Regions from separate parts of the Cohnella sp. 56 genome, predicted to be linked through region 1. Evidence: predicted binding sites of a transcription regulator. Region 1 holds the regulator's gene; each other region holds the start of a gene.
What was found. Region 1 encodes Rex, which represses fermentation and respiration genes when NADH is low (regulators of the CRP and FNR family bind a similar motif). Its sites were predicted from a motif close to TTGTGAAATATTTCACAA; they were not measured.
Positions count from the first base shown of each region.

Region 2: VQ071_RS14230 (cytochrome ubiquinol oxidase subunit I) is a predicted target of Rex. The motif match lies at 7,488-7,505, and genes of this name have one in related genera.
Region 3: VQ071_RS15430 (hemerythrin domain-containing protein) is a predicted target of Rex. The motif match lies at 1,440-1,457, and genes of this name have one in related genera.

Region 1 is NZ_JAZDQE010000004.1:272,668-283,154, forward strand. It holds gene VQ071_RS09480 (3-hydroxyacyl-CoA dehydrogenase family protein) at 1-486, opposite strand, end outside; gene hisC (histidinol-phosphate transaminase) at 646-1,803, opposite strand; gene VQ071_RS09490 (hypothetical protein) at 2,074-3,333, opposite strand; gene VQ071_RS09495 (RNA polymerase sigma factor) at 3,320-3,844, opposite strand; gene VQ071_RS09500 (AAA family ATPase) at 4,051-5,550, opposite strand; gene VQ071_RS09505 (hypothetical protein) at 5,543-6,076, opposite strand; gene VQ071_RS09510 (cell wall elongation regulator TseB-like domain-containing protein) at 6,293-6,778, opposite strand; gene VQ071_RS09515 (amidohydrolase) at 6,814-8,118, opposite strand; gene VQ071_RS09520 (redox-sensing transcriptional repressor Rex) at 8,115-8,783, opposite strand; gene dinG (ATP-dependent DNA helicase DinG) at 8,780-10,487, opposite strand, start outside.
Region 2 is NZ_JAZDQE010000007.1:98,205-108,691, forward strand. It holds gene VQ071_RS14215 (LuxR C-terminal-related transcriptional regulator) at 99-905, shown strand; gene cydD (thiol reductant ABC exporter subunit CydD) at 1,039-4,968, opposite strand; gene cydB (cytochrome d ubiquinol oxidase subunit II) at 4,970-5,980, opposite strand; gene VQ071_RS14230 (cytochrome ubiquinol oxidase subunit I) at 6,044-7,432, opposite strand; gene VQ071_RS14235 (YheC/YheD family protein) at 7,650-8,372, shown strand; gene VQ071_RS14240 (hypothetical protein) at 8,544-8,867, opposite strand; gene VQ071_RS14245 (hypothetical protein) at 9,034-9,225, opposite strand; gene VQ071_RS14250 (winged helix-turn-helix transcriptional regulator) at 9,453-9,866, opposite strand; gene VQ071_RS14255 (SRPBCC family protein) at 9,978-10,451, shown strand; gene VQ071_RS14260 (substrate-binding domain-containing protein) at 10,469-10,487, opposite strand, start outside.
Region 3 is NZ_JAZDQE010000008.1:86,586-97,072, forward strand. It holds gene VQ071_RS15425 (hypothetical protein) at 126-836, opposite strand; partial or broken gene VQ071_RS29320 (transposase) at 897-1,100, opposite strand; gene VQ071_RS15430 (hemerythrin domain-containing protein) at 1,534-2,061, shown strand; gene VQ071_RS15435 (DoxX family protein) at 2,219-2,767, shown strand; gene adhE (bifunctional acetaldehyde-CoA/alcohol dehydrogenase) at 2,888-5,494, shown strand; gene pflB (formate C-acetyltransferase) at 5,575-7,842, shown strand; gene pflA (pyruvate formate-lyase-activating protein) at 8,102-8,845, shown strand; gene mobA (molybdenum cofactor guanylyltransferase) at 8,927-9,553, shown strand; gene VQ071_RS15460 (putative bifunctional diguanylate cyclase/phosphodiesterase) at 9,815-10,487, shown strand, end outside.

The DNA.
Region 1 (10,487 bases):
AGTGTCGTCCGACGTCTGCAGGCCTCTGATAATTTCCACGACATCGATTCTGAACGCCGGATACACGAAGTGCATCCCGATGACGCGCTCGGGATGCTTGGTCACGCTCGCCAGCTCCGTCAGACTGAGCGTCGACGTGTTGCTCGCCAGCACCCGGTCCTCGGGGATTACTTCGTCGAGCTGCTGGAAGACAGCCTTCTTGCTCTCCAGGTCCTCGCTGATCGTCTCGATGATGAGATCGCACTCAGCCAGATGCGTGAGCGAAGGCTCTGTATGAATTCGGTTCAGAATAAGTTTTTTTTCCGCCTGCGTAATCGCCCATCGCTCGATCTGGCGGTCGAGATTTTTCCCGAGCGATTGAAGCGCCTGCTTGAGCCGCTCCGCCGAGCTGTCCGTCAGATGCACGTCCAACCCTTTGACGGCGAGCATCTCGGCGATACTCTGCCCCATCGTGCCCGCTCCTACGACTCCGATCGTCCGAAACATGCGCATTCTCCTTCCGCAGCTACACATCTGCAATCAACCTGACATTCCCATCTTATCATACCCGCCCGCCGACATAAACCGACGGGGTCCGGGACAATGAGAAGGCTTTGCGGCGGTTCTGCGTCAAGGATGTGACAAGCGTGCGCGATCGCGTCAGGCTCAGGTCGGCAGCATATCCGCCAGCCGTTCAAGCAAGATGCGGTTCTCCGCCTCCGTCCCGACGGATATGCGCAAATGGCGCGGCAGATTCCAGCCCTCCCCGGAGCGGACGATAATGCCGCCCCGCAGGAGCGATTCATACACTATCCGCGCGCGGTCTCCGAAGTCCGCGAGCACGAAGTTGGCTTGCGACGGCATGCTGTCGATGCCGAGACGGCGCAGACCTTCGCGCAGCTGCGTCCGGCCAGCGCTGATCGTCTTCAGCGTGGCAGCCAGATGGGCCTCGTCGTCCAGCGCCGCCGCTGCGGCAGCCTGTGCCAGCGCATTGACGTTGAAGGGCTCTTTGACACGGAGCATGCTCGCGATCACGTCGGGCGGACCCGCGGCATAACCGACGCGCAGACCGGCCAACCCGTACGCCTTGGAGAACGTCTGCAAAATAACGAGTCTATCCCCCTCGCGCAGCCAATCAAACCCGTCACAGTAGTCGGGCGCGTCCGCAAAGTGAGCGTAAGCGGCATCGAGCACCAGCAGGCAGCCCGCAGGCAGCCGCTCCAGCAGCAGACGAAGCTGCGCCCTTGGCATATAGGTACCCGACGGATTGTTCGGCGAGCAGACATAGACGAGCTTCGTGCGGTCGTCCACGGCGGCGAGCATATCGTCCGCGGACAGCTCGAAGCCTTCGCGCAGGCGCAACTTGACCGTCTCGGCGTTCATGAGCCGGGCGCCGAATTCATACTCGCTGAACGTCGGCGCAAATGTGACCAGGCGGTCGCCGGGGTCCAGATAAGTCTCCGCGAGCAGTGTGATCAGCTCGTCGGCCCCGTTGGCGACGATCAGCTGCGAAGGCGGCAGCGACAGCCGCACCGCCAGCTTGCGAACCAGGAGGCCGGCCCTGTCGTCCGGATAACGATGCACCTCCGGCAGCAGATCATGAACGGCCTTGATCGCGAGCGGCGAAGGTCCGAGCGGGTTCTCGTTGGAGGCCAGCTTAACGACCCGCTCCACTCCGAATTGTGCGCGGATATCCGCGATCGCCCGTCCCGGAACGTAGGGCTTGATGTTCGACAGTGTCGCGCGCGGGGCCGGACCGATCCCGGGCTGATGTTCAGTCTGCATTGTCGATCGATTGTTCGGGTCGTTCGAGTCGTTTGGCATCAGCTTGCTCCATCTCCTTTGACTTGTGGGGAATTGAATCCTCCCATTCCACTTTAACTCAATATTACGTTAATGCGTTACCTTAGTAAAGTATTAATTTGCGTTGAAGCATTTCCGAGCGAACGCGCGCTCCGCTTCTCCTGCGCTGTTGCTGCAGCGGCGCTTCGCGCCGATATCGCTTGCATCCTGCTCCGATCAGCAGTGGAAAATGTCAAAAAAAGGGAGCCGCCCCGGTCAAATCCATGACTTGGGACAGCTCCTATAATGCTATTACTCCACGCCGGCCGTGCTTGTCGGAACGCTCAGCAGCTCGGCGAGCTGCTTTTTCCAGTTGGTCACATACTTGTCTTCCTTCGCCCACTGCGCCATGACGAGCGTCTCGCCCGCCTCCAGCGACAAGCGGAGCGGGTTGCGGTCGCCGCCCAGCTGCCGGTACGGATAGATCACGAGCTCGTCTTCGAGGACGACGACCAGCATATCCTCGTTCGGCGACGAGAACGCGTCCTTGGCCGCCGGTTCGATCTTCAGCACCTGCGACCAGGTCGGATACAGCGTATCGAACTGGTTGAAGGACTCGGGCAGCGGCGTCTTCAGCTCCGTCAGCGTCGCATTCTCGAGCGGCGCATACGGCTGGCCGTTCGTCGTCTCGGCCGCCGCCGCGACCCAGCTGCCGGTACGCCTGATGATCGACCATTGCTCGAGTCCGACGGCCGGGGAGGCCTCAGCTTCGGCGGTAGCGACATTTCCGGCCTCACGCATCGCCGCCGCAAGCGGCACATGCGGCTCCTGCTCGGGCTCGAACGCTGCCCGCACCGATGTCGAAGCGACTTGATCCATGTCTTTGACCCAGCGGTATTTGCGGTTCGGCGCATCGGACAGATTCTGCTCGACGGACACGTACTTGTTGCCCACGAACAGCAGCCGCTCCATCAGAGGCACCTCCGATACTTGGCGCAGCTGGATCGCATTCGTCTTGGCCGCCTCTTTTCCTGTCAGCGGATATGCGATCAGCTTCTGGCTGAGCGCATCGGCATCGGGCGCCGACGATACGGAGTCGATCTTCCAGAAGTTCTGTCCGTAGGGCATCACGATGCCCTCGCCCTGGGCTTCGAGCTCGAACTGCCCGTCCTCCGGCGCGACGAACAGCGTCCGATACCCGCTCACCACATTGCCCGTATCGCTGGCGCTGTCGCTGCGAAGGCCCAGGAGCAACGCCGAGTGCAGTTCGGCCCGCGCGTCCGCGAACATCGGCGACTCCGTGCCCGCCGTCTGGACGGCGCCCTTGAGTTCGATCGAGCCGGCCAGCCCCCCGGACCCGAACGACCAATGCCAGAACCCTGCGAAAAGCAGCAGCACGGCCAGCGCTCCGACGCCAGCGCCGTGCCAGCCGAGACGCATCCAGGGTCTGCGCCGGGCGACGGGACGGTCGATCGCCTCCTCGATCCGGGCGACCAGTCTCGCGTCAAAACCATTTTTGGTGAGCGGCCCGCGCGACAACTGCTGCATAAAATCTCTGTCATTCTGTTCCATGGGGGCTACGCTCCTTCAACTTGGCGATTTTGCGGCGAGCGTGAAACATCCGCGACTTCACGGTTCCCTCGGTCACGCCGAGCACCTCGGCAATCTCCTTCAGCGACAGCTGGTGATGCGCGTAAAGGATCAATACCTCGCGTGATTTAACGGGAAGCTTCAGCACCAATTTCCATAGGTCGTTCACCGCATGCTGTTCGATGACGTCATCCTCCACCGAACGCCGCTGACCGGTCTCCAGGCTCCAATCCGTCAGCGATACGCGGCGTATGAACGCGGAGCGCTGATGATCGATTACCGTGTTGCGCGTGATGGTCAACAGCCAGGTACGAATCGAAGAATCGCTTCGAAACGTATCCAGATTTTTAAATACTTTGACAAATACGTCCTGCGTAATATCGTCTGCGACATCCCATTTGCGCGTCAGGCTGAACGCAAAGTTCCAGACTTCCTTGCCATAGGCGGTCATCAGCTCATGCAGCACCGTTTTTTTGTCGTCGGAGTCGCTCATATATTTAAGATACTCAAAATTAGCGTCAGAGCTCTGCAAGCAACCACCTCATTATTGGACGAAGACAAATGACATCCGGTTCAAATTATTATGTTACCACAATTCTGCGGATCGGTCATTCGACAAAGCCGGCGTCACGCAAAGCTCCGAAAAATAGGAAAAAGCCGTCCCGCTGCCGCAAGGATCGGCATGCAGGACGACCGTTATCAGGCTGCCGCAGCGCTGAGATGAGCGCGGAGCTCATCGCCGGACAGCGTCTCTTCGCGAATCAGAATGTCGAGCAGCTTGGCGAACGTGTCCATATGTCCGGCCAGCAGCTGCCTCGTGCTCTCCGTCAGCGCGTCCAGGATGCGGGCGTTCTCCTTGGACCACTGCTCGGCGGTCAGCGCTTCGGGATGTATGATGCCGAGATCGGTCATGCCGGATTCGATCAGCGTCCTGACGATGTTGGTCGCCTGATCGAAGTCGCCGCGTGAGCCGGTGCTCCGTCCGCCGTAATGCAGCTCCTCCGCGGCCGCGCCGCCGAGGGCAATCTGGATCTGCGCCTCGAGGTAGGCCTTCGTATACAGGTAGCTGTCCTTGCGCGGATGATGCCGCACGTAGCCGAGCGCCTGGCCTCTGGGCGTGAGCGATACCTGGGCGACGCTGCCGGGCCGTACGGACTCGGCGACGATCGCATGACCGAGCTCGTGCAGCGCCACGCGCTCGCGCTCCTCGCTGGTCGTCTCCCTGTCCATCCGCTCGCCCATCATCACCTTGTCGATTGCCTGCGCCAGATGCACCGGCCGCAGCTGCTCGCTCTCCTCGCGCATCGCGTAGATCGCGGCCTCGTTCATGACGCTCTCAAGCTGGGCGCCGGAGAAGCCGAACGTCTCCTCCGCAACCTTCGAGAGCGATACGTCGTCGGCCAGCGGCTTGTTGCGGGCATGCAGCTTCAAAATATGCTCGCGTCCCTGGCGATCCGGCATGTCGACCTGAATGTGCCGGTCGAACCGTCCGGGACGGGTCAGCGCGCTGTCGAGCAGCTCCTTGCGGTTGGTCGCCGCGATGATGAGCACGCGCACGGACTCGTCGCCCTGAATGCCGTCCATCTCGGTCAGCAGCTGGTTCAGCGTCTGGTCGTACTCTTTGTTCTGGCTGCCGTCGCGCTTGCCGCCGATCGCGTCGATCTCGTCGATGAAGATGATCGCGCTGTCCTTCTTCTGCTTCGTTGCCATGCCGCGCGCCTGCCGGAACAGGTCGCGGATGCGGCCCGCGCCGACGCCGACGTACATCTCTACGAATTCGCTGCCGGATGCGGCCACGAACGCCGAGTTCGTATGCTTCGCGGCGGCCTTCGCCAGCAGCGTCTTGCCCGTGCCGGGAGGGCCGGTGAGCAGGATGCCCTTGAGCGGCCGAATGCCGAGCTTCTCGATCTTCTCGCGCTGCACGAGAAAATCAAGCGCCTCGACGAGCTCCCGCTTGGCCTGCTCCTGACCGCCGATATCCTCGAACGTCAGGTAAGCCGGAGGCCGGGTCGCCGTCTTGCGCATAGCGCCGCCGAATGCCATGCCGCTGCGCGACTTGGCCAGGAACAGCAGGCCGGTCGCCAGACCTGCGCCGAGCAGGAGCGGCAGCGGCGGTACGCCGACAAAAATCATAAAGACCAGGAAAACGGGCACGAATCCGATCGCAATCTCTTTGCCGTAGGTTCTCCAATTATGCATTCGGCCACACCTCCATCCGGTCTCCCTGACGCGGTAAAATCACATATTTGGCGCTGCCGTCGAGTCTGAGACTGATATAAACGTTGTCATCGTCGATCTCGGTCGAAGCCTCGAGTCCGGGCGTCTCGGACGACAGCTTTGCCATCGCATCGCGAATGCCCGTATATTCCTTGCGGTCCATCGCCTGCGCGACGTCGAACAGCGCCGAGCGCCATATTTTCTCAAGCTTCTCGTTGTCGGCGTTCTCCGCCACGAGCTTCAGGCTCTTGGAGCCGATCGAGCGCGCGCCTTCTTCCTTTACCGTTCTATATACATCCGCCAGATCGGCGTCCTTGCTCAGCTTGACCTTTAACGTAATGCCGTCCGCATTCATGTCCGTATGCGCCGATTCGACGCCCGGCACCTTCGCCGCCGTACGGTCGAGCGGCTGCTCTACGCCATAATGACGATAAGCAAACCAACCGCCGAACAACACCGCAGCCGATAACACCGCCGTCGTCGCTATAGGCAGGATTCGCATTTTCATTCAGGCATTAGCCTCCTTTAGTAAGTTGCGCATCTCGTATATCAATTCATCCGCTACAACAGTACATCGGTCAGTATATCATATTTTGATAGACTTTTAATACATATACGCTTAAAAAGTTGTGTCAAATGTTTGCCAGCCGGGTAAGAGTGGAGTTGCGCGCAAAAAAATACGGCCTGCGCTCAGTGCGCGGCCGCAAAAATTGAATCATGATGGCTATGCGATCAGGTTGTAGGATTTAAGCTCGCTCCCGTCTTTAAAAGACAGAAATACGATCGCTTGTCTGGCTTCTTTGGCGTCGTCGATATAACGGATCTCCCATGCCGGCTGGCCCGAAAACCATCCGGGGAGCGTACGGACGATTTTTTTGCCGGGATGCCCCGACTCGAATCGCTGCTCGGCTTCGCTCTGCGTCAGTCCGTCGCTCGCCTTTTCCTTCACTGTGCCGTCATCGCGCAGCCATACGAACCACTCGGTATTCGTGCCGTCGCGGCCCTCGACCACCCAGACGGACTGCTCCCATACGTGCTTGGTCGCAGCTTCGATCTTGGTGAGGCCCGCCTCCTGCTTGGCTCTGGCGATCGCGTCATGCGACTCTCTGCGATAGTCCTCGTCCGCGCTGCGGACATACAGGGCGAACAGCACGGCGACGAATACGATGAAGCCGGCGATGATCGTCGCGAGCCGCCATCCGGTCCACACGGACTGCCTCCTGCGCGCAGCCGTCCGGCTCGGCGTCATCCGCGCAGCCTCTCGAAGCTGCGCTGCGCCTCGAAGCGAATGCGTTCGACGTCAAGCGTGAGCAGCTCCCGTCCGCGCATCAGCTGGCGCCCGTCCACCCACACGTGGGCGACATCGGCGCCGCTCGCCGCATAGACGAGATGCGAGATATAGTCGGTTCGCGGCATGAAATGCGGCTTGTCGATCGATACGGCCGTAATATCGGCCTTGAAGCCGGGACGCAGAGAGCCCGTCACATCGCCGAGCCCGATGGCGCGCGCGCCGTACAGCGTGCCCATCCGCAGCGCCTCGGCTGCGGGGACGGCGGTCGGATCGCCGGATACGCCCTTGTGCAGCAGCGCCGCCATGCGGATCTCCTCGAACAAGTCCAGGTTGTTGTTGCTGGCGGCGCTGTCGGTGCCCAGCGCTACGGTCACGCCCGCGCGCAGCAGATCGGGCACTCTGGCGACGCCGCTGGCCAGCTTCAGATTGCTCACCGGGTTGTGGGAGACGGCGACCGCGCGCTCGGCCAGCAGAGCGATCTCCTCGTCGTTCAGATGCACCGCATGCGCGACGAGCGACTGGCGGGAGAACAGCCCGAGCTTGTCCAGATGCTCTACGGGACGGACGCCGTATTGCTTGACGTTAAACTCGACCTCCGCAGCCGTCTCGGACATATGGGTGTGGAGCGGGAGATTAAGCTCGTGGGCGGCCGCGACGATCCGTTCGATATAATCCGGCGGGCAAGTATAAGGCGCATGCGGGGACATCATGACCTGAATCCGGCCATCCGCGGCGCCCTGCCAGTCTCTGGCGAACTGTACGGCATCGCCTAGCTTGGCGGTCTGCACGTCGGGCGGACACAGACCGATCACGCCGCGCGTGAGCGTCGCCCGCAGTCCGGCTGCAGAAGCGACCTCCGCGACGCGGTCCATATGATCGTACATGTCGACGAACGTCGTCGTGCCGGATAGAATCATCTCGGCAGCAGCGAGCGAAGTGCCCCAGAATACGTCGTCACCGGTAAACTTCGCTTCCATCGGCCACATATGATTTTCCAGCCAGTCCTGCAGGACGAGGTCGTCCGCCAGACCGCGCAGCAGCGACATCGCCGCGTGTCCGTGCGTATTGACAAGGCCGGGCATGAACAGCAAGCCCCGTCCGTCCACGATCTCTTCGGCAGCGTCGCGCAGCTCGCCGGGGGCGACGCCTTCGCCGGATGCGGCGATATACCCGCCCTCGATCGACATCCAGCCTTCGAATACTTGCCTGTCCGCGGACAGCTCCGCGAATACGCCGTTCTCAATCAGCCAACGCTTCATAATTCGTCTCCTTCGCTCTCGTCGGTCATTTCCGATTGTTGATCGTGGTCCATATAATAAGCGAGACTCAGCAGCTCGCTCGTGAAGTCCGCATGATGAATCCGTATGCCCGCAGGCGTCTTCAGCACGGTCGGCGCGAAGTTCAGAATGGCGCGAATGCCGGCCTCGACGAACCGGTCCGCCACCTTCTGCGCCTCGCTCGCCGGAACCGTGATGATGCCGATCGAGATTTCTTTGTCGCGCACTTCCTGCGGCAGCAGCTGGATCGGATTGACGGTCAGGTTGCCGATGGAGACGCCTTTTTTGGCGGGATCGTCGTCGAACACGGAGACGATCTTCATATTGTCCTTGAGGTACATATTGTAGTTGCAAAGCGCTCTGCCCAAGTTGCCCGCGCCGACCAGCGCGACATGGATCGGGCGGTCCAGGTTCAGGATATGGCGGATCTTCTCGATCAGATAACCTACGTTGTAGCCGACGCCCTTGCGTCCGAACTCGCCGAAGTACGCCAGGTCCTTGCGGATCTGGGCGGGATTGAGATCGAGCTTCTCGCCGAGATCCTGGGACGAGACGGTCTGCACGTCGCTGATGCTCAGCTCGTTCAGATACCGCAGATAGATGGGCAGGCGCCTGACGACCGCTTCCGATATTTTCACCTGCTTCAAGTGGTTCGTTCCCCTTCCGGCGCCTTGATGGTAGTTTCCTTCGATTTTTTCGCGCGGCTTCGTTTTGGAGCGGCGGGCTCCTGCGTACGCCCGTCCGCGGAGGATGCTGCCTCCTGAGCAGCGGAATCCTCGGCGGCGGCCGCGGTCTCGCCGTCTGCGGCCGCGCCGCCCTGCGAACCGTCCGCTCCGGCAGCCGCAGCGTCGGCAGGCGTCTCCGAAGCCGGCTGCAGCCATTCGCGGACGCGGGAGACGAGGCCGGCCAGCGGCAGATGCTCCATCTTGGGACCGGGCAGCGAATACAAAAAGTATTTGCCGTAGCTCGTGTCGATGACGCGTGTATCGTACAAAATGACGATGCCTCTGTCCGAGGCCGTCCGCACGAGCCGGCCGAAGCCCTGCTTGAACTTGATGACGGCCTGCGGCAGCGACAGCTTCATGAACGGATTTTTGCGCTGGGCCGTGAGCCGCTCGCTCTTGGCCTCCGTCACCGGATGGTTCGGCGGCTGGAACGGCAGGCGGACGATCGCAAGGCAGGTCAGCGCGTCGCCCGGAAGGTCGACGCCCTCCCAGAAGCTGCTCGTACCGAGCAGCACCGACCGCGGCTGGTCCATGAATTGGCCCGTCAGCCGACTGCGGCTGCTGCCGTCCATCCCCTGCCCCAGCACTTGAATATCACCGGGCGCGAGCGCCGCCTTGAGCGGCTCGTACACCGTCTTGAGCATCTTGTGCGAGGTGAACAGCACGAGCATGCGTCCCCGGGTCTCGACAGCGACCTCAGCCAGCGAAGCGGTCAGCGCCTTCACGAAGGCGGCTTCCCCGTCACGCCCCTTGATTCCCGGGAAGTCTCTCGGTATCAGGAGCAGTGCCTGCTTGCGGTAGTTAAACGGCGAAGGCAGCTGCGCCGTACGCAGGCGGCCCTGCGCTTCGGCCTCGTCGAGTCCGAGCTGCTCCTTGACATATTGGAACGATTTGTCCACCGTCAACGTCGCCGAAGTCAGCACGATGCTTTCTTTTTGACCGAACAGACCGTCCTTCAGCAGCCCGCTCACGTCCGCCGGCACGATATACATCCAGATCGACCGGCTCTTGTACTGCGTATGTCCCTCGATCCAGTATACGGAGCTCTCTTCGGACAACGATACGAACGACTGCAGGTCGGCCCGCAGGTTCGACAGCTCCTTGACGGTGCCGTTCATATCGGTGAGCAAGCCCTGCAAAGCCAGATCCTCGCTGCGCTCCCGGACTTCGGCGAGCAGCTTGTCCAGCGGACGCACGAGATCGGACAGCCGGAGAATGACGTTGTCCCCGTCGACCCGGATCGACTCCCAGTCGCGGGGCAGCGCGTCCGGCTTCAGCCGCAGGCTCAGCGCGCCGGCATCGTCCGCGGCGCTGCTCGAGGCGAGCAGCGCGTACAGCCGGTCCGTCCACTGCTCCCACGCCTCTCTCAGCTCCTGTACGCGCGGCAGCAGCTCCTCCGCCCGCTCGGACCAGGCATCGCTGTTCGCGCCTGCCGTCTGCCCGGTCAGCTGCGAGATCAGGCTCGGCAGCTGTCCCGACCGCATATCCTTGGCCAGCCTGACGAGCGCGGCCGTGAGCGCCCCGTAGCCGATCCGCCGCCCGAGATGATTGCTCGCGACCTCTTCCATATGATGCGCTTCGTCGACGATCAGACGGTCGTATGCCGGCAGCAGCCGATGCTCGGCG
Region 2 (10,487 bases), on a different contig from region 1:
GGATATGCCGCGGATTCCTGGAAACATATAATTTGGATGAATTTATAGAAAAATTATTGTATTATGATCACAAAAACAGTCTTCCGGGGGTAAGACCTTTGTTCGATTTATTCGATCGTTCATTTGAAAAGAAAATCTGGAGAGGGATTGCAACCAACAGCACGCGGTCCGGTCCTGTCACGGAAGATTCCTCAAATGAAAATCTTCCGTCTCCTGAAGCTCCTCACCGTTTACAGCAGCGTCAACATCGAAACGGGTTATTGATCCGCTGTACATTAAGCGAAATATTAAAGTGGGAAAATCTGATTCCGGTTCCCCACTTGTTTTTATTGACCGATACCGAAGGTATCGCGATTTACATACATTCCCGGCAGGAGCTGCGCGAAGCGCTGAATCAAGTCGGACTTATGGAGGGCGTCTCTTTCTCAAGGGAACGGCTCGGGATCAACGGCGTCTCGATGGCGATGGAGCAGCAGGCGATCGTCGCGGTGAGGGAGCGGGAGCATGAGCTTGAAGTATTCTGGCCTTTTAACTGTCTATGCGTGCCAATCCGCGACGGTCGGAAGGTCGTAGGCTATCTTGACCTCTCCTTTTCTCATCGGCACGAGATCGAATTTGCAGTGCCGATCCTGCTCCGGATCGTCGACAAAATTGAAGGCGGTCTCAGCGGCGCTCCCTCGGAAAACGGCAAGCTGCGCCTGTTCGAGCTGTTCGACCAGCATGGACTGACGCCCCGCGAGAAGGAGGCCGCTTATGGCTGGCTCTGCAACTATAGCGTGCTCCGGATCGCAGAAGAAATGAAAATAACGGAGGGCACGGTTCGAAATATGATCAAAAAGGTGTACGCCAAGACAAAAATAAATGACAAAGGGCAATTTATCCGCACCTTTACGGGCGTACTCTGATGCATGCGCACCGGCATGCCCGCGACGAGAGCAGGATGCACGAAAAGAAAGGACGCCGCAGCGGCGTCCGGATTGAACTGGGTATGAATCAGCGCGGCATATGTCCATGCATTCCGCGGCGCATGGACATACGTCAAGCGCCGTATCTCGCGTCAGCGACAGCCGCTGGCGCAGCGCCGCCCTGCCAGTCGCCTTCCCGCTCCAGACGCCACATCCGCCAGTACAGCCCGCGCGCCCGCAGCAGCTCTGCATGGGTGCCGCGCTCGCGCACCTCTCCTGCGTCCAGCACGATAATCTCGTCCATCCGCGCGAGGCCGGTCAGGCTGTGCGTGACCCATAGCACCGCCTTGTCCCGAAGCGCGGTCGCCATGCTCGCCTCGAAGGCGCGCGCGGTCAGCGCGTCGAGCCCGGTCTCGGGCTCGTCGAGCAGCAGCGCCGGCGCGTCCATGAGCAGCGCCCGCGCCAGCGCGAGCCGCTGGCGCTCGCCGCCCGAGAGCGAGGCGCCCCACTCGCCGATGACGGTGTCGTAGCCGTCGGGCAGCGCCGACAGCGTATCGTCGACGAGCGCCTGGCGGGCGGCGGCGCGCATGTCGGCCTCCGGCGCGTCGGGGCGGCCGAGCCGGAGGTTGTCGGCGGCGGAGGCGTTGAACAGCTGCACGCGCTGCGAGACGACGGCGAAGGCGGCGCGCAGCTCGGTGTCCGGCAGCGCGGACAGCTCGCGGCCGTTCAAGGCGATGCTGCCGCCAGCGACCGGGCGCAGTCCGAGCAGGCATTGCAGCAGCGTGCTCTTGCCTGCGCCGCTCGGTCCGACGACGGCGATATGGCGGCCCGGGCGCAGCGTGAGCGACAGCTCGCGGAGCGCGGGCGGCGCGTCCGGCGCATAGCGGCAGGACAGGCCGCGCACGCGCAGCTCCCAGGCGGGGGCGGCGGGTGGCGCCGCCTGAGCGGAGGCGGCCGCTTGGCCCGCCTCGTCCGCGCGTGGCGCGCCCGCAGCATTCGCGGCCGGAGCGGCATCGGCCACCCGGCCCGCCTCGCCGCCGCGCGCGCCCGCAGCCTCCGCCTCGTCGGCCAGCGCGAACAGCCGCCCGGCGGATTCCAGCGTCTGGCCGAGCTGCTGGCATGCCGCCGGCAGCGGCGTCACCGCCTCGAAGCAGGACAGCGCGATCATCGCCAGCGCCGGGATGTAGAGGCCGTTCAGACGGCCGGTCGCCGTCAGCCAGGCGGCGCACAGCAGCACGAGCCACATCGTCAGATGCGCCGATGCCAGCATGCCGCCGCCTGTGAAGGCGCCCTGCCGGTTCAGCCGCGTCTGGAGGACATCGAGGCGCGCCTGCAGCGCGGCGACGGCGTCGATCCGCTGCCGCGTCCGGCCGAACAGGGCCGCCTCCTTCAGACCCGCCAGCAGATCGGCGGTCTCCGCATACAGCGAGCTGCGCGCCGCGGCGAGCGCGCGGCCTCCGGCCCGGCCCGCACGGAAGCTGATCCAGGGCAGCAGAATGCCTGCGAGCAGCAGCATCCCCGCCAATATGGCGCCGAGCGCCGGGCTAAAGGAGGCAAGCAGCGCGGTGCCGAGCAGCGCCGTGAGCGCAGCCACGATCGGCGGCGCGAGTACGCGCAGATACAGGTTCTGCAGCTGCTCGACATCGCTCATCATGACGCCGAGCACATCGCCGCTGCTGCGGCGCTCCAGCAAGGTGACGCCGCCGCGCTCCAGCTTGCCGTACAGCCAGACCCGGATGCGCTGGAGAACGCGGAAGGTCAGATCGTGCGAGGCCAGCCGCTCGAGATAGCGCAGCACGCCGCGCGAGATGCCGAAAAAGCGGACGCCGACGATCGGCACGAACAGCAGCAGCACCGTCTCCGGCCGCAGGGCGGCCTTGGCGATCAAATAGCCGGAGGTGCCCATGAGGCCGATATTCGCGGCGACGGTGGCGAATCCGAGCAGCGCAGCCAGCGCGAGCCGGCCGCGCTGCGGCAGGATGAAGCCGAGCAGCCGGCGGAAAGTGCCGCGACGTGAGCGGCTTTCCTCCGAGCCGAGCCGGCCGCCCTCGCCTCCCGGCTCGCCGGGAGCGGCGCAGCCGGCCGCCGCTGCGGCGGCTGGCGCATCTGCGACGGCGCCGCGTCCGGCCGAGCCGCCGACGCTTGCCGCAGCAGCGCCGCTCCGCCCCATCGGCTGCGCCACGGCGGCAAGCGCCGGCGCAGCCGGCTCCTCGCCGAGCGCGGCCGCAGCCAGCCGCGCGTACAGCCCGCCCGCTGCGAGCAGCTGCGCGGGCGACCCGCATTCCGCGAGCCGCCCGTCCGCCAGCACGAGCACGACGTCGGCGCCGCGCACCGTCTCGAGGCGATGCGCCACCGTGACGGACATGCGCCCGCGCAGCAGCGCGTCCAGCGTGCCGCGCAGCTCCGCCTCGCGGATCGCGTCGAGCCCCGTGGTCGGCTCGTCGAGCAGCAGCAGCGGCGCCTCTCTCAGCAGCGCCCTGGCGATGGCGAGCCGCTGCTGCTGGCCGCCCGACAGCCGCGCCGCTTCGCCCAGCGGCGTATCCGCGCCCTGCGGCAGCGCGGACACGAAGTCCGTCGCGCCCGCCAGCGCGAGCGCCCACAGCACATCGGCGTCCGAGGCGTCGGGACGACCGTACGCCACATTGTCGCGGATCGTGCCGGGCAGCAGCCGCGGCTGCTGCGGCACGCCCGACAGCTCCGCCCGCCATGCCACCATCGACAGCTCCGCCATATCGATGCCGTCGATGTAGATCGCGCCGCTCGTCGGCCGGACGAAGCCCTGCAGCAGGTCGAGCAGCGTGCTCTTGCCGGCGCCGGTCGGTCCGATGACCGCGACGCGCTGGCCGGGACGTATCGTCAGCGACAAGCCGCTGACCGCATCCCGCTCCGCGCCCGGATAGCGGACGCTGACATCGCGCAGCTCGATCGTCCGCCCGTACACCGCTCCTCCGGCTCGCCCCGCAGCCGCATCTGCCTGCCCTATCTTCGGCCCAACCTCAGCGCCTACTCCGCCTGCCAGCCCCGCAGCCAAGCCCTGCCCTTCTCCCGCAGCCGCGCCCCCGGCAGTCCGCATCGGCGGCAGCTCCCTCGCGTCCGCCCGCTCCGGCCAGCCCGGGCCCTCCATGCCGAGCAGCTCGACGATGCGCTTGATCGCGCTCATCCCCGCCGCGCTCGCATGGAACTGCGTGCCGACCGCGCGCACCGGCGCGTAGAACTCCGGCGTCAGCAGCAGCACCAGAAACGCCTGCTCGAACCCGATCCCGCCATCCACGAGCCGCAGCCCCAAAAATACGGCCACAACCGCCGTACTCAGCGTTGCGAACAGCTCCATCACGAGCGCCGATAAAAAGGCGAGCCGCAGCGTGCCCATCGTCTCGCGGCGATAGTCCTCGCTGAGCCGCCCGATGATCTCGATCTGAGCGCGGCTGCGGCCGAACACCTTGAGCGTCGGCAGTCCGCGCACGACGTCGAGAAAATGCCCGCCGAGCAGCCCGAGCGTCCTGAACTGCTTGGCCGCCTTGCCCTTGGCCGCGACGCCGACCAGAATCATGAACAGCACGAGCAGCGGCATCGTCACGGCCAGCACGATCGCCGACACCAGATCGAGCCGCAGCGCGACGACGAACACGGCCGCCGGCACGAGCATCGACAGCGCGACCTGCGGCAAATATTTCGACAAATACGCTTCAAGCTGCTCCACGCCTTCATAGAATGTGCCGAGCAGCTCGCCCGAGCGCTCGCCGCCCGTCCCCCGCGGGCCCAGCTCCGCCAGCTTGGCGACCAGGCGCACGCGCAGCTCGCCCTTGATCCGCAGCGCCATCTGGGCGGACGCGTACTCGCCCGCCGTCTGCAGAACGGCGCGCAGCGCGATCCACAGCAGCAGCACGGCGAACGCCGGCAGCAGCGGCGCCAGCGGCGAGCCCCGGAGGAAGGCGCGGTCCGCGATATCCGCGATCCAGGCCGCCTCCAGGATGAGCAGCATGCCCGCGCCGAGACCGAGGCCGATGCTGATCGCGAACAATCGGCGCACGCCGGCCACCTGACGGAACAGTTCCCGCATCATATCAGTAGTCCAGGTGGTCGGCCGGGGTCACGCGCTTGCGGAACACCCAGTACGTCCAGATCTGATAGGCCAGCACGAACGGCAGTACGCTGCAGGCGACGATCGTCATCACCTTGAGCGTATATTCGTTGGACGAAGCGTTGTGAATCGTCAGCGACCAGTCGGGATTCAGCGACGAGATCATGACGCGCGGGAACAGCGACATGAACACCGTCACCGTCGACAGCACGATCGTCAGCCCCGTCATGATGAACGCCCAGCCTTCGCGGCCCGCCTTGATGAGCAGCGGCACCGCCAGCAGCGCAAAGCCCGCGGAGATCGGCACCATGCCGGGGAAGATCCCGTGGCGCGTGAACATATCCGTCTCAAAGTAGCTGAGCACGACAAACAGCAGCAGCGCGCCGCTCGTCCAGGCGCCGATTTTTTTGGCAAAGGAAATCGCCCGCTCGCGCAGCTCGCCCGTCGTCTTCAGCGACAGGAACAGCGAGCCGTGCAGCAGGAACAGCAGCACGATCGACAGTCCAGCCAGCACCGAGTAGACGGAGATCAGATCCCAGAAGGAGCCGACATAGTTCGTCGTCTGGTCGATCGGCACGCCGCGCATCAGGTTGGCCAGCGCCACGCCCCACAGCAGCGGCGGCAGCAGACTGCCGAAGAAGATGATCCAGTCCCAGGTCGCCCGCCAGCGGGCGCTCTCCAGCTTGCTGCGGAACTCGAACGCCACCCCGCGTCCGATAAGCGCGATCAGCATCAGGAACAGCGCCATATAGAAGCCGCTGAACAGCGTCGCGTACCAGTTGGGGAAGGCGGCGAAGATCGCCCCGCCCGCCGTAATCAGCCATACCTCGTTGCCGTCCCATACCGGCCCGATCGTATTGATCATCACCCGGCGGTCCGTGTCGCTGCGCCCGAGAATCTTCGTCAGCATGCCGACGCCGAAGTCGAAGCCCTCAAGGAAGAAGAAGCCGATGAACAGCACGGTCACCAGCACAAACCATAACGTCTCCAGCATAGCGGTATTTTCGCCTCTCTTTCCGATATCGATATCAAATCCGTCACGCCCGCAGCCTGCCCGTCACAGCATCGGCAGCGCCGGCTTGCCCGCACTCGCCTTGTGCGGCTGCTCCGCCGCGATGTCGTCCTGGCGGACGAAGTGCAGCATCAGATACACGAGCGCTGCGGCCAGCAGTCCGTATACGACGGTGAAGCCGATGAGCGAGGTCAGCACCATGCCGCTCGACACGAGCGGAGACACGCCGTCCGCCGTCTTCTGCAAGCCGAACACGAGCCACGGCTGACGCCCGACCTCGGTCATCACCCAGCCGGACAGATTGCCGAGCCACGGCAGCGCCATCGCGGGCATCATCCACCAGAGGAAGCGCCGGCTTTGCAGCACCTTGCCCCGATACATTTTCCAGATGCCGAGCAAGCCGACCCCGATCATCAGCAGTCCCGACGCCAGCATGACGCGGAAGCTCCAGAATGTCGTGCGCACCGGCGGGATATAGTCGCCCGGTCCGTACTGCTGCTCGTACTGCGCCTGAAGCTCGTTCATGCCCGGCACAGCCCCGCTCAGCTTGTTGTAGGACAGCACGCTCAGCAGGTAGGGCACCTCCAGCTTGGCCGGGTTGTCCTTCGCCTCCGGATCGATCGCGGCCACGACCGTCCACGGCGCATGCTCGCCCGTCGTCTCCCAGAGCGCCTCGGCCGCCGCCATCTTCATCGGCTGCGTCTCCATCAGATGCTGCGCCTGCTCATGCCCCGCGAACGCGGTCAGAATACTGCCGACGAGCGTGACGACCATGCCGATCGAAAAGGAAGCCTTGAACGCCTCGGCCTGATGCCCGCGCAATATTTTGTAGGCGCTGATGCCGACGACGAACAGTCCGCCCGTGCACAGCGCACCGTAGATGACATGCGGGAATTCGACCCATAGCTGCTTGTTGCCGAGCAGCGCAAAGAAGTTCGACATCTCCGCCCGCCCGTTGTTGATGACATAGCCGACCGGCTCCTGCATAAACGAGTTGGCCGCCAAAATCCACAGCGCCGACAGCGTCGCGCCGATCGCGACGAGCCAGATCGACAGCAGATGCACCTTCTTGGGCAGCTTATCCCAGCCGAATATCCAGATGCCGAGGAACGTCGACTCCAGAAAAAAGCTCACGAGCGCTTCCACCGCCAGCGGACCGCCGAACACGGCCCCCACATAACGCGAATAGTCCGCCCAGTTCATCCCGAACTGAAACTCCTGCATGATGCCCGTCACGACCCCCACCGCGAAGTTCAGCAGGAACAGCTTGCCCCAGAATTGCGTGAGCCGCTTGTACTTTTCATCGTTTTTGACCACGTACAGCGTGTTCATGAAAGCGATCAGATACGCGAGTCCGATCGATAGAGGCACAAACAAAAAATGATAAATCGTCGTAATGCCGAATTGCCATCGCGCCAGCTCCAATGCGTCCACAAATAGGCCTCCTCTCTTACTTCAAAATCATTATAGAGACGCCTGTGAATCGAGCATGTGAGCAATGTCACAATCGGGCAAAATACTGTAATTATATGTAATGATTTTCCCCGGACGTCCCGGCTTGACTCCAAATATGGGCGGATCGCCGCTTATGCCGATCGCAAATCTGGCTTAGAGTTACCGTAGACGATTCAACAGAAGGCATGTGATCCCGATGTCGATCCCAAGAGACAAATGGCTGCAATATCGCATCCTGCGCGATGCGTCCGCTCTCGCCGGCCGGCTGCCGGATACGCGGCTGCTTCGCAGGAACGCTTTGTCGAGAATGCTGCTTCAATACCGAAGCGTCGTACTGAAGCCTCGCGATGGCAGCTATGGCAGGGGCATCGTCTTCATCAGCCGGAACGGCGCGCACGCCTATTGGATTCAGAATGAGAACATGGCGGTCGCCATCAGTGACACCGACAAGCTGCTCGCATGGCTCCGCAAACAAAACAACGGCCGCGGCTACATTGTCCAAAGGCGTCTGCAGCTCGCCCGAATCGGGCGCAAGCCGTTCGATATTCGGATCATGGCACAGAGAAAAAAAGACGCTGCGTCCACTTGGGTAGCGACAGGCTCGTACGCGAAGGTGGCGGCGCCGGGATATCTCGTCACCAATGTGACCGGCCGCACCGTTCCGGCGCCGGAGGCGCTGCGACTGGCCCGAATCGGGGATCGCGGCCTGCTCGCCCGAGCGGAACGGCTCGCACTGTCGGCTGCCGAACGGCTGGGGATGCGCTACCCCGAGCTGAGGCAGGTCGGATTCGATATCGGCATCGACAGTCGCCGCCGGATCTGGATCATCGAGGGCAATTACAAGCCGGACTTGCGCCCTTTCCGCCGTCTGCAGGACACCTCGATGTATCGCAAAATATTGCGGTATAAGCAGCATTAGGTCTGCAGGGAGCGGCGCCGCCGTTCGCCGAATTGCGAGAACCGGGGCCTTCGCGCAACGCCAAAATAGACGGCCGGCCTTTGACTTCAGGCCTGCCGTCTTTTCCTGATTGCGCGATGGCTGATCGTGCCCCGCTCGGGGCTTTAGGCTGATCGTGCCCCGCTCGGGGCTTTACCTGCGCTTTTTGCCGCTCACGACGCGCGTCACTTGGAACTGATTGACGCCTGTCTGGATGATGGCGAAGTTGCTGTAAGAGGTGCCGGAAGACGTATAGGGCGTCGCTTCGATATTGCCGCTCGGCGTGCGGACCGTGGCGGTGATTCGGGTCAGCAGGCAGGCGCCGCGACTGGAGGCTCTCCACGTATCGTCGCGCTGAACCGAATAGTTGTCGTCGCTGCAAAAGAGAGAGGCATATTCGACTCTCCCGAACGCATTAAACGAAGTTGAGTTATGGATCTGAACGGGGTCGTAGCCTTGCGGTCTTCTGCTCCCCACATCCAAAACCTCCTTGTCATTGGTATCGTTCAGTACATGCACGCCGAATCGATACGGTAAGGTATAAATGTGGACAAGAAAAAAAAGTGCGTTCGTCCGGTGGTTGTGCAGGATCGCAAAAAAACCGCAGCAGCTGCACGCTGCATGCGGGTGGGGCGATGTGACGCTATACGGCCGAAGGCTCCGGCACGAGCACTTCGATATAACGCGGCAAGATGTCGAGCTCAAGCGGCAAGGGCGGCCCTGCCTCGCCGTCCACACTCGTGCCGACGGGGTTCGGGGAGCTCACCGACACGCTGCGGGCGGTGAAGTAGATGACGTCCTTGTGATTGTGCAATTGGCCCAGCAGCAGCGACATGCCCGCCGTAAAGGTGCGGATGAGGCGTAGGATTCACAATCAGGATCGCCTGCTTCATATGCTCGTTCTCCCCTCTTCAATGACACACACCGTACCCCTGTATTTACCCCGAGATTGGGTGAGCCTTTGGATTCGGAATCGCCGAGACGGCCAGGCGAGCAAGTCGTGGCACAGCAAACAAGCCGACACAGCCCGCAGAGTCGGCTTTCGTACTTGGCCGCATTATTTTATGAGGTAACATCGCCGAAGTTTTGCAGCAGCCGCTGCTCCAGCCCTTTTTCGTTGGTCACCAGCTCTTGCATGATCGGAATCGTCATATCGGTATTCGGATTGTATTTCAAACCCCAATGCATGATGGCAAAAATGACCGGAAACAGATCGAGCGCCTGCTGTGTCGGCCGGTACATGGTCTGTGCGCGGTTCGAATCGCCTTCGGTCTTGACGAGCAGGCCGGCCTCGACGAGCGATTGGAGCCGTGCGCTCAATATGTTGGTGGAGATGCGTTCGCGTGAAGCGAGAAATTCGCGGTAATGCCGCTTGTTATGAATCAGGACGTCCCGCAGGACGATCAGGCTCCAGGGATCGCCCCATATATCGAGCGCATATACGATTGGGCAAACGGTAGAAGATCGCTTTTTCATGAGATCATTATATAAATCGCGCTTGCATTTTGCAAGTTTGTACTTGTGTTTTGCAAGTACAATCCTTATACTCGGTGTGTAGTCAACAATAAACCAAGGGAGATTACACACATGGATCAAGGTTACAGTATTTCTTTTACGGTCGATCAGAGCCCTGAACAGGTCTACACTGCCATCAACCATGTCCGCGGGTGGTGGTCGGAAGAAATTGAAGGCAGAACCGACGAGCTCGGCGAATTCAAGTACCGCCATCAAGACATTCACCGCTGCACCCTCCATATTACCGAGCTTGTTCCGGGTCATAAGGTGGTGTGGCATATTGCGGACAACTACTTCAACTTCGTTCAGGACAAGAGCGAGTGGACGGGGACCGACATTGTGTTCGAGATCGCCGAGAAGGACGGCCAGACCGAGGTTCGATTCACCCATGTCGGCCTCGTTCCCGCATACGAGTGCTACGACGTCTGTACGGACTCCTGGGGCATCTACATCAGAGGCAGTCTCCGCGACCTGATCGTCCAAGGCAAGGGTCAGCCCAACCAGGGCGAGCAAATTGCCAGCAAGCACGGCATCCAGAACGCTTAGCCCCCTGTCGGAGCAGCCTATATCCTGCTGACTGCG
Region 3 (10,487 bases), on a different contig from region 1:
CTAAATTTCCATAAAATGGTGTAAGGTAAAAGCAGTATCCTCCTCCTTCACGTTTGAACAATATCCCCTTCCGTCAGGACAACACTACGGATCATCAAGCCGTTCGATTTTATGCGGCAGTCGGGTCATCCGGCGCGCCATGCGCTCCGTGACCGGTGTCTGTGTCCCCACTTGAGGGGGCGGATGCCTGCACGTGCGCCGACGAGAGCCCGGTAGGTAATTGTCCTGGTGGATCCGCAACTGGCGATGAGCTCTGCGAGCATATCGTTGCGGCACAGGCGACGGCAGCAGAACTCGTTGAGATAGGCCTGGAGATGCTTCGGGCCGATCCCGCCGAACGTCCAAGCCATCCAGCGCACGGCTTCACGCCAGGCAACATGCGGCGCTGCCTGACCTCGATGGCCTGGCTCCAGCATCTCCGCATGTGCGGGCGCTGTCTCGCCGGCCACATGTTGTCGTATAAAACATTCCGTCATATCCTCGCTGCCCGCGCTGCCGACGGTCGCGGCACATCCTTCCGGGCCGTCCACGACTTTCATTTTCAAATGAACGATCCTCTTCGCCTCGTTAAGGGAGGCGCCGATCACGACAGGCTGCGGCTTGAGGTCCTCCTGAGCGGTCCGGCTGCTGAAGTAGCGATGATACTCGTAGCCATAATATTCGCCCAACAGCTGCAGATCTCCCTCGAGGGGCCGGTCGAGGTCCCACGCACCGATCGCATGGCGCAGCTTGTGGTTCATTAGCCAGGCAGTCTTGTACGTCACCACGATCAGCTCGGCCAGCAGCACGGCGCTGATGCCAAACTGCATCAGATACATCGCTTGAAACCACTTCACCAGCGGCGTACGCGTCCCCTCCAGTATCGTGCCTGTCGTGAGCGAGGTCTGGTGCGCACAGGAACGGCACTCGAATAGCCTGCGCCCGCGCGACGTCACCGCATAATAATGCGAATGCGCACAGCGGGGGCAGCGGAACCCACTCGGCCACTTGCCCGCGAACAAAGCTCCGGCGCAGTCGTCCTCGCTATAAACCGGCAAAGATTCACGTACGGAAAAGTGGCTCGGCATGCTCATTCCTCCAAACAGAACTCCTGTTCTCATTGTAACAAAAAATGGACTTGAATGCACGCTTTTGTTCAGAAGGATTCTGGGAAAATCGGGGCGTGAGTGCGCGGTCAAACGGACGGGGAGGCGTCGATGGCGGCGAGAACAGGGCGAGGATTAAGGTGCAGGCGAAAAGGGATAGCGCTGGAGCGGGATGGGGGGCAGGAGAGGGTGAAGGTGAGATGGCGGCTGGAGATACGGCGGTCGGAGATACGACTGGAGGTTGCCTGCCGCTTGGAGCGTCCTGACCGAAGGGGATATCGTTAAAACGGGAAAAAAGCAGGAGCAACCCCGGGCCCAGTACCGATTTATGGCAAATTTATGTCGAGACTCGAAATGTGATTTTTTTCACATTCCTACCGCCGCATGTGCGATATATTGAACTCATCAAAGAAAGCAACACGCGAGACAGTGAAGGAGGCACAAACAAATGAAAACGACAGCCGATACGCAGCAACCCCTTCAGCCATACGGCGGTGACGACGAGCGTTACGAGCTACTGAGCGATGCAGTTGTGAGAGCCAGACAGGAGCACGATGCGCTGGAGGAAGAACTTGCAGACCTGTACGCGCAAGTGTGCACCGTCCGCAAGGATGATGACATCCTTCACCTGAACGACCATATTCGCGTCCTGAACGAGCGGGTGAAGCACTTTATGAGCGAGTGGAGCGCGCATATCTCCTGGGAGAAGACACAACTCTTCCCCTACGCGGTATGGTATCTCGAGACAGAACCGGATCTGTTCACGCTGATGGAGCAGGATTACGGGCTGGCGGAGCGGTTCATCTCCTCGTTCCTGAACACGCTGGAGCAATCGGTGCTCCCGATCTCTCCGGATGAGGCCAAGGCGTTGTCGTCCTACTTGCTTCAGGCTTACGCGTTTTTGAAAAACCGGCTTAACGAGGAGGAGGAGATTATCGAGACGTTGGAGGATCACTCGAACGTGTACAGCTTCTGAGCAAACTTAAGTGAAAAAATTCACAAGAAAATAACGCAAAGTGTGATATCCATCACATTCGGCAATCGCCGCAAGCCTCATACTGAGGGTGTAAGGCAAGCAAGACAACCGAAACGCTACTAATAAACGCCTTAAAGGCGAAAGGGAGATGGCCAATATGGTCACCAAATGGTTCAGAGAAAATGTATGGGCAGCAGTCGCAGTCACGCTCCTTCGCATCTACGTCGGCTGGCAATGGATCGACGCAGGCTGGCACAAGCTGACGGGCGGATTCACGGCAAAAGGATTCCTGCAAGGAGCGGTCACCAAGCCGGTAGCCGACCACGCGACGAATGAAGTCATCTTCCCTAACTACACCTACTTCATTCAGCACTTCGCACTGCCGAACGTCAAGCTCATCGACATCCTGATCCCGCTCGGCGAATTCTTGATCGGCGTAGGGCTGATCGTAGGTGGACTCACCGTCACGGCCGCATTCTTCGGGATGATGCTCAACACGCTGTTCCTCTTCGCCGGCACCGTCAGCACGAACCCTTGGCTGCTCATCCTCGGCTTCATCGTCTTCACGGCCGGCGCCAACGCCGGACGCTTCGGACTTGACTACTACCTGCTCCCGCTGCTGCGCAAGGCAGGCGGCAAGATCAAGCATTGGGTGAACGACAAGACGCATCACGACGGCACGCACGGCAAGCCTGTAGCGCACTGACGATTCGCTGACACTTCTTGGTTGACACGGCGGCCGGGTCTTGATCCGGCCGCCGTCAGACATAATCCGGCCACGCTGGTCCGGACGGGAGAGAAACTTACTTGAATGGAGGCCGCACATATGGCAACGAAGGAAAAAGCGCAAGTCGAATTCATCTCTGCGCAGGATGAGGTGAACCTGCTCGCCGAGCGTGCCCGCAAGGCGCTCGAAGCCTACATGAAGCTCGACCAGGCGCAAGTGGACCGGATCGTGCAGGCAATGGCGCTGGCGGGTCTCGACAAGCATATGCCGCTCGCGAAGCTCGCGGTTGAAGAGACGGGACGGGGCGTATACGAGGACAAGATCACCAAAAACATTTTCGCCACCGAGTATATTTATCACAGCATCAAAGCCGAGAAGACGGTAGGCGTCATCGAAGAGAATGTGTATGAGAACTATCGGATGGTCGCCGAGCCTGTCGGCGTCATCGCGGGCATCACGCCGGTCACGAATCCGACATCCACGACGATGTTCAAGTCGCTGATCGCAGCCAAGACGCGCAACCCGATCGTCTTCGCCTTCCACCCGTCGGCACAGAAGTCGAGCGCGGCGGCGGCGAGAACGCTGCTCGAGGCGGCAGTAGCCGCAGGCGCGCCGGAGCACTGCATTCAATGGATCGAGCATCCTTCGGTCGAGGCGACGGGCCTCCTGATCAACCACAAGGACATCGCGCTCGTGCTGGCGACCGGGGGCTCCGCGATGGTCAAGGCAGCCTACAGCACCGGCAAGCCGGCGCTCGGCGTCGGTCCAGGCAACGTGCCATGCTTCATCGAACGCACGGCCGATCTGGATCAAGCCGTCACCGACCTCATCCTGTCCAAGACGTTCGACAACGGCATGATCTGCGCTTCGGAGCAGGCGGTTATCCTCGACGAACCGATTTACGACCAAGCGAAGGCGCTTATGTCGCGACAAGGCTGCTACTTCCTCAATAAAGAGGAAGTCGAGGCGGTATCCAAGCTGGTCATCAATGCAGAGAAATGCGCCGTCAACGCCGTCATCGTCGGACAACCGGCCGTCAAGATCGCCGAGATGGCGGGCATCCAGGTGCCGCCGGCGACGAAGGTGCTGGTAGCCGAGCTGGCCGGCGTGGGCGACAAGTTCCCGCTGTCCGCAGAGAAGCTGAGCCCCGTGCTCGCCTGCTACAAGGTCAAGACGGCCGAGCAGGGCATCGAGCGCGCCGCACAGGTCATCGCCTTCGGCGGCATGGGCCACTCGTCGGTCATCCATTCGAACGATCAGGCGGTCATCGCGGCATTCTCGGCTCGCCTGCAGACCGGCCGGATCATCGTCAACGCGCCTTCGACGCATGGGGCGATCGGCGACATTTACAACACGAACCTGCCTTCGCTCACGCTCGGCTGCGGCTCGTACGGCCACAACTCGACGACCTCGAACGTCACCGCCGTCAACCTGATCAACGTCAAGCGTGTGGCGTACCGCACAGTCAACATGCAGTGGTTCAAGGTGCCGCCGAAGATCTACTTCGAGAAGGGCGCGACGCAGTATCTGGAGAAAATGCCGGACATCAGCCGCGTCATGATCGTCACCGACGAAGCGATGGTGAAGCTCGGCTATGTGGAGAAGGTCGCTTACTACCTGCGCAAGCGCAAAAATCCGGTGTCGGTCGAGATCTTCAGCGACGTCGAGCCCGATCCGTCGGTCGACACGGTCGAACGGGGCACGCGGATGATGGCGCAGTTCAAGCCGGACTGCATCATTGCCCTCGGCGGCGGCTCGCCGATGGACGCTGCCAAGGCGATGTGGCTGTTCTACGAATATCCGGACACGAGCTTCGACTCGCTCAAGCAGAAGTTCATGGATATCCGCAAGCGGATCTACAAGTATCCGCGGCTCGGCAAAAACGCCAAGTTCGTCGCGATCCCGACGACATCGGGCACGGGCTCGGAAGTGACGTCGTTCGCGGTCATCACCGACAAGAACAAGGGCAATACCAAGTACCCGCTTGCCGATTATGAGCTCACGCCTGACGTAGCCATCGTCGACCCGGATTATGTATACAGCCTGCCGAAGACGGCGGTCGCCGACACCGGCATGGACGTGCTGACGCATGCGATCGAAGCGTACGTCTCGGTCATGGCCAACGACTTCACCGACGGCCTCGCGCTCAAGGCGATCCAGCTCGTGTTCGACAACCTGGAGGCTTCGTATCACAAGGCCGACCCCTATGCGCGGGAAAAGATGCACAACGCTTCGACGATCGCCGGCATGGCGTTCGCGAACGCCTTCCTGGGCATCAACCACAGTCTCGCACATAAATGGGGCGGACAGTATCATACGGCGCACGGCCGCACGAACGCGATTCTGCTGCCGCATGTCATCCGCTACAATGCGCAGCAGCCGACGAAGTTCGCATCGTTCCCGAAGTACAGCCACTTCGTCGCCGACAAGCGCTACGCGGACATCGCCCGTCTGCTCGGCCTGCAAGCCCGCACGACGGAGGAGGGCGTGAACAGCCTGATCAACGCGATTCGCCAGCTCAACCTGTCGCTGCAAATTCCGGAGTCGTTCCAGGCGCTCGGCTTCGATGCAGCGGACTTTGAATCGCGGGTCGATCAGCTCGCCGACCGGGCGTTCGAGGATCAATGCACGACCGCCAACCCGCGCATGCCGCTCGTCACCGAGCTTGCGGACGTGTACCGGAACGCCTTCTACGGCAAGTTCTAACATCAGCATCTACGGACATGTCGCTTGGGCCGGAGCCTCGCTCCGGTCCGGGCGAAGTCGATTACGGGAGGTTAACGATCATGAGCATCCTGAATAAAACGATTGGCGAATCCGGCCGACTGGACGGCTGGCGGGGATTCGAGGAGGGGGCCTGGCAGAAGTCGGTCGACGTGAACGACTTTTTGGGCCGCAACCTCAAGCCCTATACGGGCAACGCGAACTTCCTGGCCGATCCGACCGAAGCGACCAAGCGGCTGTGGGACCAAGTGCTCGGTCTCATGAAGCGCGAGCGGGACAACGGGGGCGTGCTGGACGTTGACACGGAGACCGTCTCCACGATCGTCTCCCACGGCCCGGGCTACATCGACCAGGCGCTCGAGAAGATTGTCGGCCTGCAGACGGATGCGCCGCTGAAGCGCTCCGTGCAGCCGTTCGGCGGCATCCGGATGGCGCAGGACGCCGCGGAGGCGTACGGCTACAAGATTCCAGACGAGATGGTGCGCACGTTCACCGACATTCGCAAGACGCACAACCAAGGCGTATTCGACGCCTATACGTCCGAGATGCGGCTCGCTCGCAAGGCGGCCATCATCACCGGCCTGCCCGATGCCTACGGACGCGGCCGGATCATCGGCGACTACCGCAGGCTGGCGCTGTACGGCGTCGACAAGCTGGTCGCGGCGAAGAAGGCGGACCTCGACCTGCTCGAGAAGGACGTCATCAGCGAAGACGTCATCCGGCTGCGCGAGGAAGTGTCCGAGCAGATCCGCGCGTTCGGCGAGCTGAAGCAGATGGCGGCCGCCTACGGCTACGATATCTCGGGACCGGCGACGAACGCCCGCGAAGCGGTGCAGTGGCTGTACTTCGCCTACCTGGCGGCGATCAAGGAGCAGAACGGCGCGGCAATGAGCCTCGGGCGCGTGTCCAGCTTCCTCGACATCTACATCGAGCGCGACCTGCAGGAAGAAACGCTGACCGAAGTGGAAGCCCAGGAGCTGATCGACCACCTGGTCATGAAGCTGCGGCTGGTCAAGTTCCTGCGTACGCCGGATTACAACGAGCTGTTCAGCGGCGACCCGACATGGGTGACCGAATCGATCGGCGGCATGGGCAAGGACGGCGTGACGCGCGTCACGAAGAACTCGTTCCGCTTCCTGCACACGCTGTACAATCTCGGTCCGGCGCCCGAGCCGAACCTGACGGTGCTCTGGTCGACCGAACTGCCGGAGGGCTTCAAGGATTACTGCGCCAAAGTATCCGTCGACACAAGCTCCATCCAGTACGAGAACGACGATCTGATGCGCCCGATCTACGGCGACGACTACGGCATCGCCTGCTGCGTGTCCGCGATGCGGATCGGCAAGCAGATGCAGTTCTTCGGCGCCCGCGCCAACCTCGCCAAGGCGCTGCTGTACGCGATCAACGGCGGCATGGACGAGAAGCTCGGCGTACAGGTCGGACCGAAGGTCGCGCCGCTGACCGGCGACACCTTGAACTATGAGGAAGTCATGGCGCGCTACGACGAGATTCTGGAGTGGCTGTCCAAGCTGTACATCAACACGCTGAACGTCATTCACTATATGCACGACAAATACAGCTACGAGCGCATCGAGATGGCGCTGCACGATACGGAGATTCTCCGCACGATGGCGACCGGCATCGCGGGCCTGTCCGTCGTGGCCGACTCGCTGTCCGCCATCAAGTACGCCAAGGTCAAGCCGATCCGCAACGAGAAGGGTCTCGCCGTCGACTTCGAGATCGAAGGCGAATACCCGCAGTTCGGCAACAACGACTCGCGCGTCGACGATATTGCGGTCGACCTGACGGACGTCTTCATGTCCAAGCTGCGCCAGCGTCAGACGTACCGTGGCTCGATGCCGACGCTGTCGGTGCTCACGATTACGTCCAACGTCGTCTACGGCAAGAAGACCGGCAGCACGCCGGACGGCCGCAAGGCCGGCGAGCCGTTCGCGCCGGGCGCGAATCCGATGCACGGCCGCGACCGCAAGGGCGCGCTCGCCTCGCTCAGCTCGGTCGCCAAGCTGCCGTACTACAACTGCCTCGACGGCATCTCGAACACGTTCTCGATCATCCCGAAGGCGCTCGGTCGCGAGGAAGACACGCGCGTGGGCAATCTCGTATCGCTGCTTGACGGCTATGCCGACAAGGGCGGGCATCACCTCAACATCAACGTGTTCAACCGCGAGCAGCTGCTCGACGCGATGGAGCACCCGGAGCAGTACCCGCAGCTGACGATTCGCGTATCGGGCTATGCGGTCAACTTCATCAAGCTGACGCGCGAGCAGCAGCTCGACGTCATTAACAGAACGTTCCACGGCGCGATCTGATTGCAGCTTCCTCGTCCCCGGGCGCCCGCAGCGCGGAGTCCGGGAGCGGAGAGGCGGCAGACGTGAAGATGTGAAGGCAAGAAGACTTGAAGTCGTGAAGGCAAGAAGATGTGAAGACGTGAAGACGTGAAGACGTGAAGACATGAAGACGTGAAGTCAGGAAGATAGTAGACGGTTAAAATCGCCTTCAAGGCGGAGCAGACGGCGGAAGCGAGGAACGCCGACCGCGTATTCGATAGTTCGGAGGGGAGACTTGACGATGCATCACGCTGGAAGAATTCACTCTCTGGAGACGTTCGGGACGGTCGACGGTCCGGGCATCCGCTTCGTGCTCTTCATGCAGGGCTGCGCGCTCCAGTGCGCCTACTGCCACAATCCCGATTCCTGGGATACGAAGGGCGGCCAGCTGCGGACGGTAGACGAAATATTGGCGGAGATCGAGCCTTATGTGCCGTTCTACAAGCGCTCCGGCGGCGGCATCACGGTGACGGGCGGCGAGCCGACGCTGCAGGCGTCGTTCGTGGCGGAGCTGTTCGAGAAATGCAAGGAGCGGTGGGGGCTGCATACGGCGCTCGACTCCTCGGGCTTCTGCGATCCGCATCATGCAGCCCGGCTGCTCGCGGCCACGGATCTGGTGCTGCTCGATCTCAAGATGATCGACCGCGCCGGCCACGAGCATCTCACCTCGCAGCCGAACGACCGCATCCTCGCCTTCGCCCGTCACCTGTCGGACGCCGGCATCAAGATGTGGATCCGGCGCGTGCTCGTGCCGGGCTGGACGGACGGCATGGCCGAGCTGCTGGCGCTGGGCGAGTTCGTCGGCGGCCTGCGCGGCGTCGACAAGCTGGAGGTGCTGCCCTACCACCGGATGGGCGTCTACAAGTGGGAGCAGCTCGGCAGAGCCTACAGGCTGGACGGCGTGCCGGAGCCGTCGCCCGATGAGGTCGACCGGGCGTATCGGCTGATCGAGCAAGGCAGGCGGACGGCGAATGCCGTTCGATAAGCGGGACGGACGCTTCTCCGCCGCCGGTCACGGCGGAGGCAGGAGCGTCCTCACTGCATTTTGAGAAGGGAGAGAAATGACATGTCTACCACATCCGTAACCGGTGCGATTCTGGCAGGCGGGAAGCATGCTTCGCTCGCGGGAACGCTGAAAGCGCTTCTTACGCTTCAAGAAGAAGCGATCGTCCTGCGGCAAGTGCGGGAGATGCGGAAGCTTTGCAAAGAAGTCATCGTCGTCACCGATACGCCGAAGCCTTTTTTTGACGTGCTGGATTCCTCCGTACGCATCATTACGGATTACTATCCGGGGCGCGGTCCGCTCGGCGGCATGCATTCGGCGCTGCGCCTGGCACGCAATCCGCTGGTATGGATCGCGGGGAGCGACATGCCGTTCGTATCGGCCGACGAGGCCAGGCGCCTCATGACGGGATTGACCGACGGCGTCCAGGCCGTCATCCCGATCGTGCGGGAGAGGCCGGTGCCGCTGCACGGCCTGTACGACAGCCGCTGCTCCGAAGCCGTCGCCGGGCTGCTGACCGTTGGCGAAGAGAGCATGCAGTCGCTGCTCGGTCACCTGCAGTGGCTCGGCGTACCTGCCGAGGCCGACCTGGAGCAGCAGGGCAGCCACGACTTCACGTTCGAGATCCGCAACGAATCCGACTACGAACGGGCCAACAACTTGCTGGTCATGGCGCGCTCGACGGGATGAGTGCGACGGCCTGAGCTCCGATCCGGAGTTCAGGCCGTTTTTTTTGCATGATTGAGCAGGTCTGAGCCCCTCACGCTAGTTCGCTGAGTTGTCTCCGCTCAAAATGTATTGCCGTCGTTAAGGGATGGCAATGCGTTTTTAATCACGAGGAAGCATGTACGGACATGAACGGAATTGTAGCGGGAGACGCGGATCTGGCAGGAATATGTCGATCTATGTAGAATTAGCTAAGATCAATCCGTGTCGGGGGAACAGTCATTCATGCATGCAGAAGCACCCACAGCCAACAACATCAGAAAAGCGGTATTCGGTACATGGGCGCTGCTGCTCACCATCTGCCTTGTCGTCATCGTGCTGATTGTCTGGAGCACCTCGCTGTATGAGGACCGGCTCTTCCGTCAAGCCGATCAGGATGCTTCGCTCGAGCTCGCTTCCGACGCGAACTCGCTCAAGCTGGCGCTCGAGCGGCGTCTCCTGCTTGCCGAGAGTCTCAAGGCGTTCGCAGCCACGGAGCTTCTGAACGGCGGTCATATCGACGAGGAGCGGTTCAGCTCATTTGCAGGCCACTTCATTCCGGCCATTCCGGACGTGCGCAATATCTCGCTGTATCCGGACGGCATCGCGAGATATGTGTATCCGCATCGCGGCAACGAGGCATTGCTCGGGGTCGACCTGTTCAAGCACCAGAATCCTGAAGTCCGGGAAAACGCAGAGCGCACCAAAAATACCGAAGCGGTCACACTGCTCGGTCCCCTGGAGCTGACGCAGGGGGGACTCGGCCTGATCACGCGGCAGTCGATCTATGTGGGAGACCGCTTCTGGGGCTTCGCCTCGATCGTGCTCGATCTGCCCGCGCTCGTACAAGAAGGGCTCGGGTCATCCGAGGCAGGCGCTACGAACGTCGCGCTCCGCGCCAACGGGAATATGCTCTCGG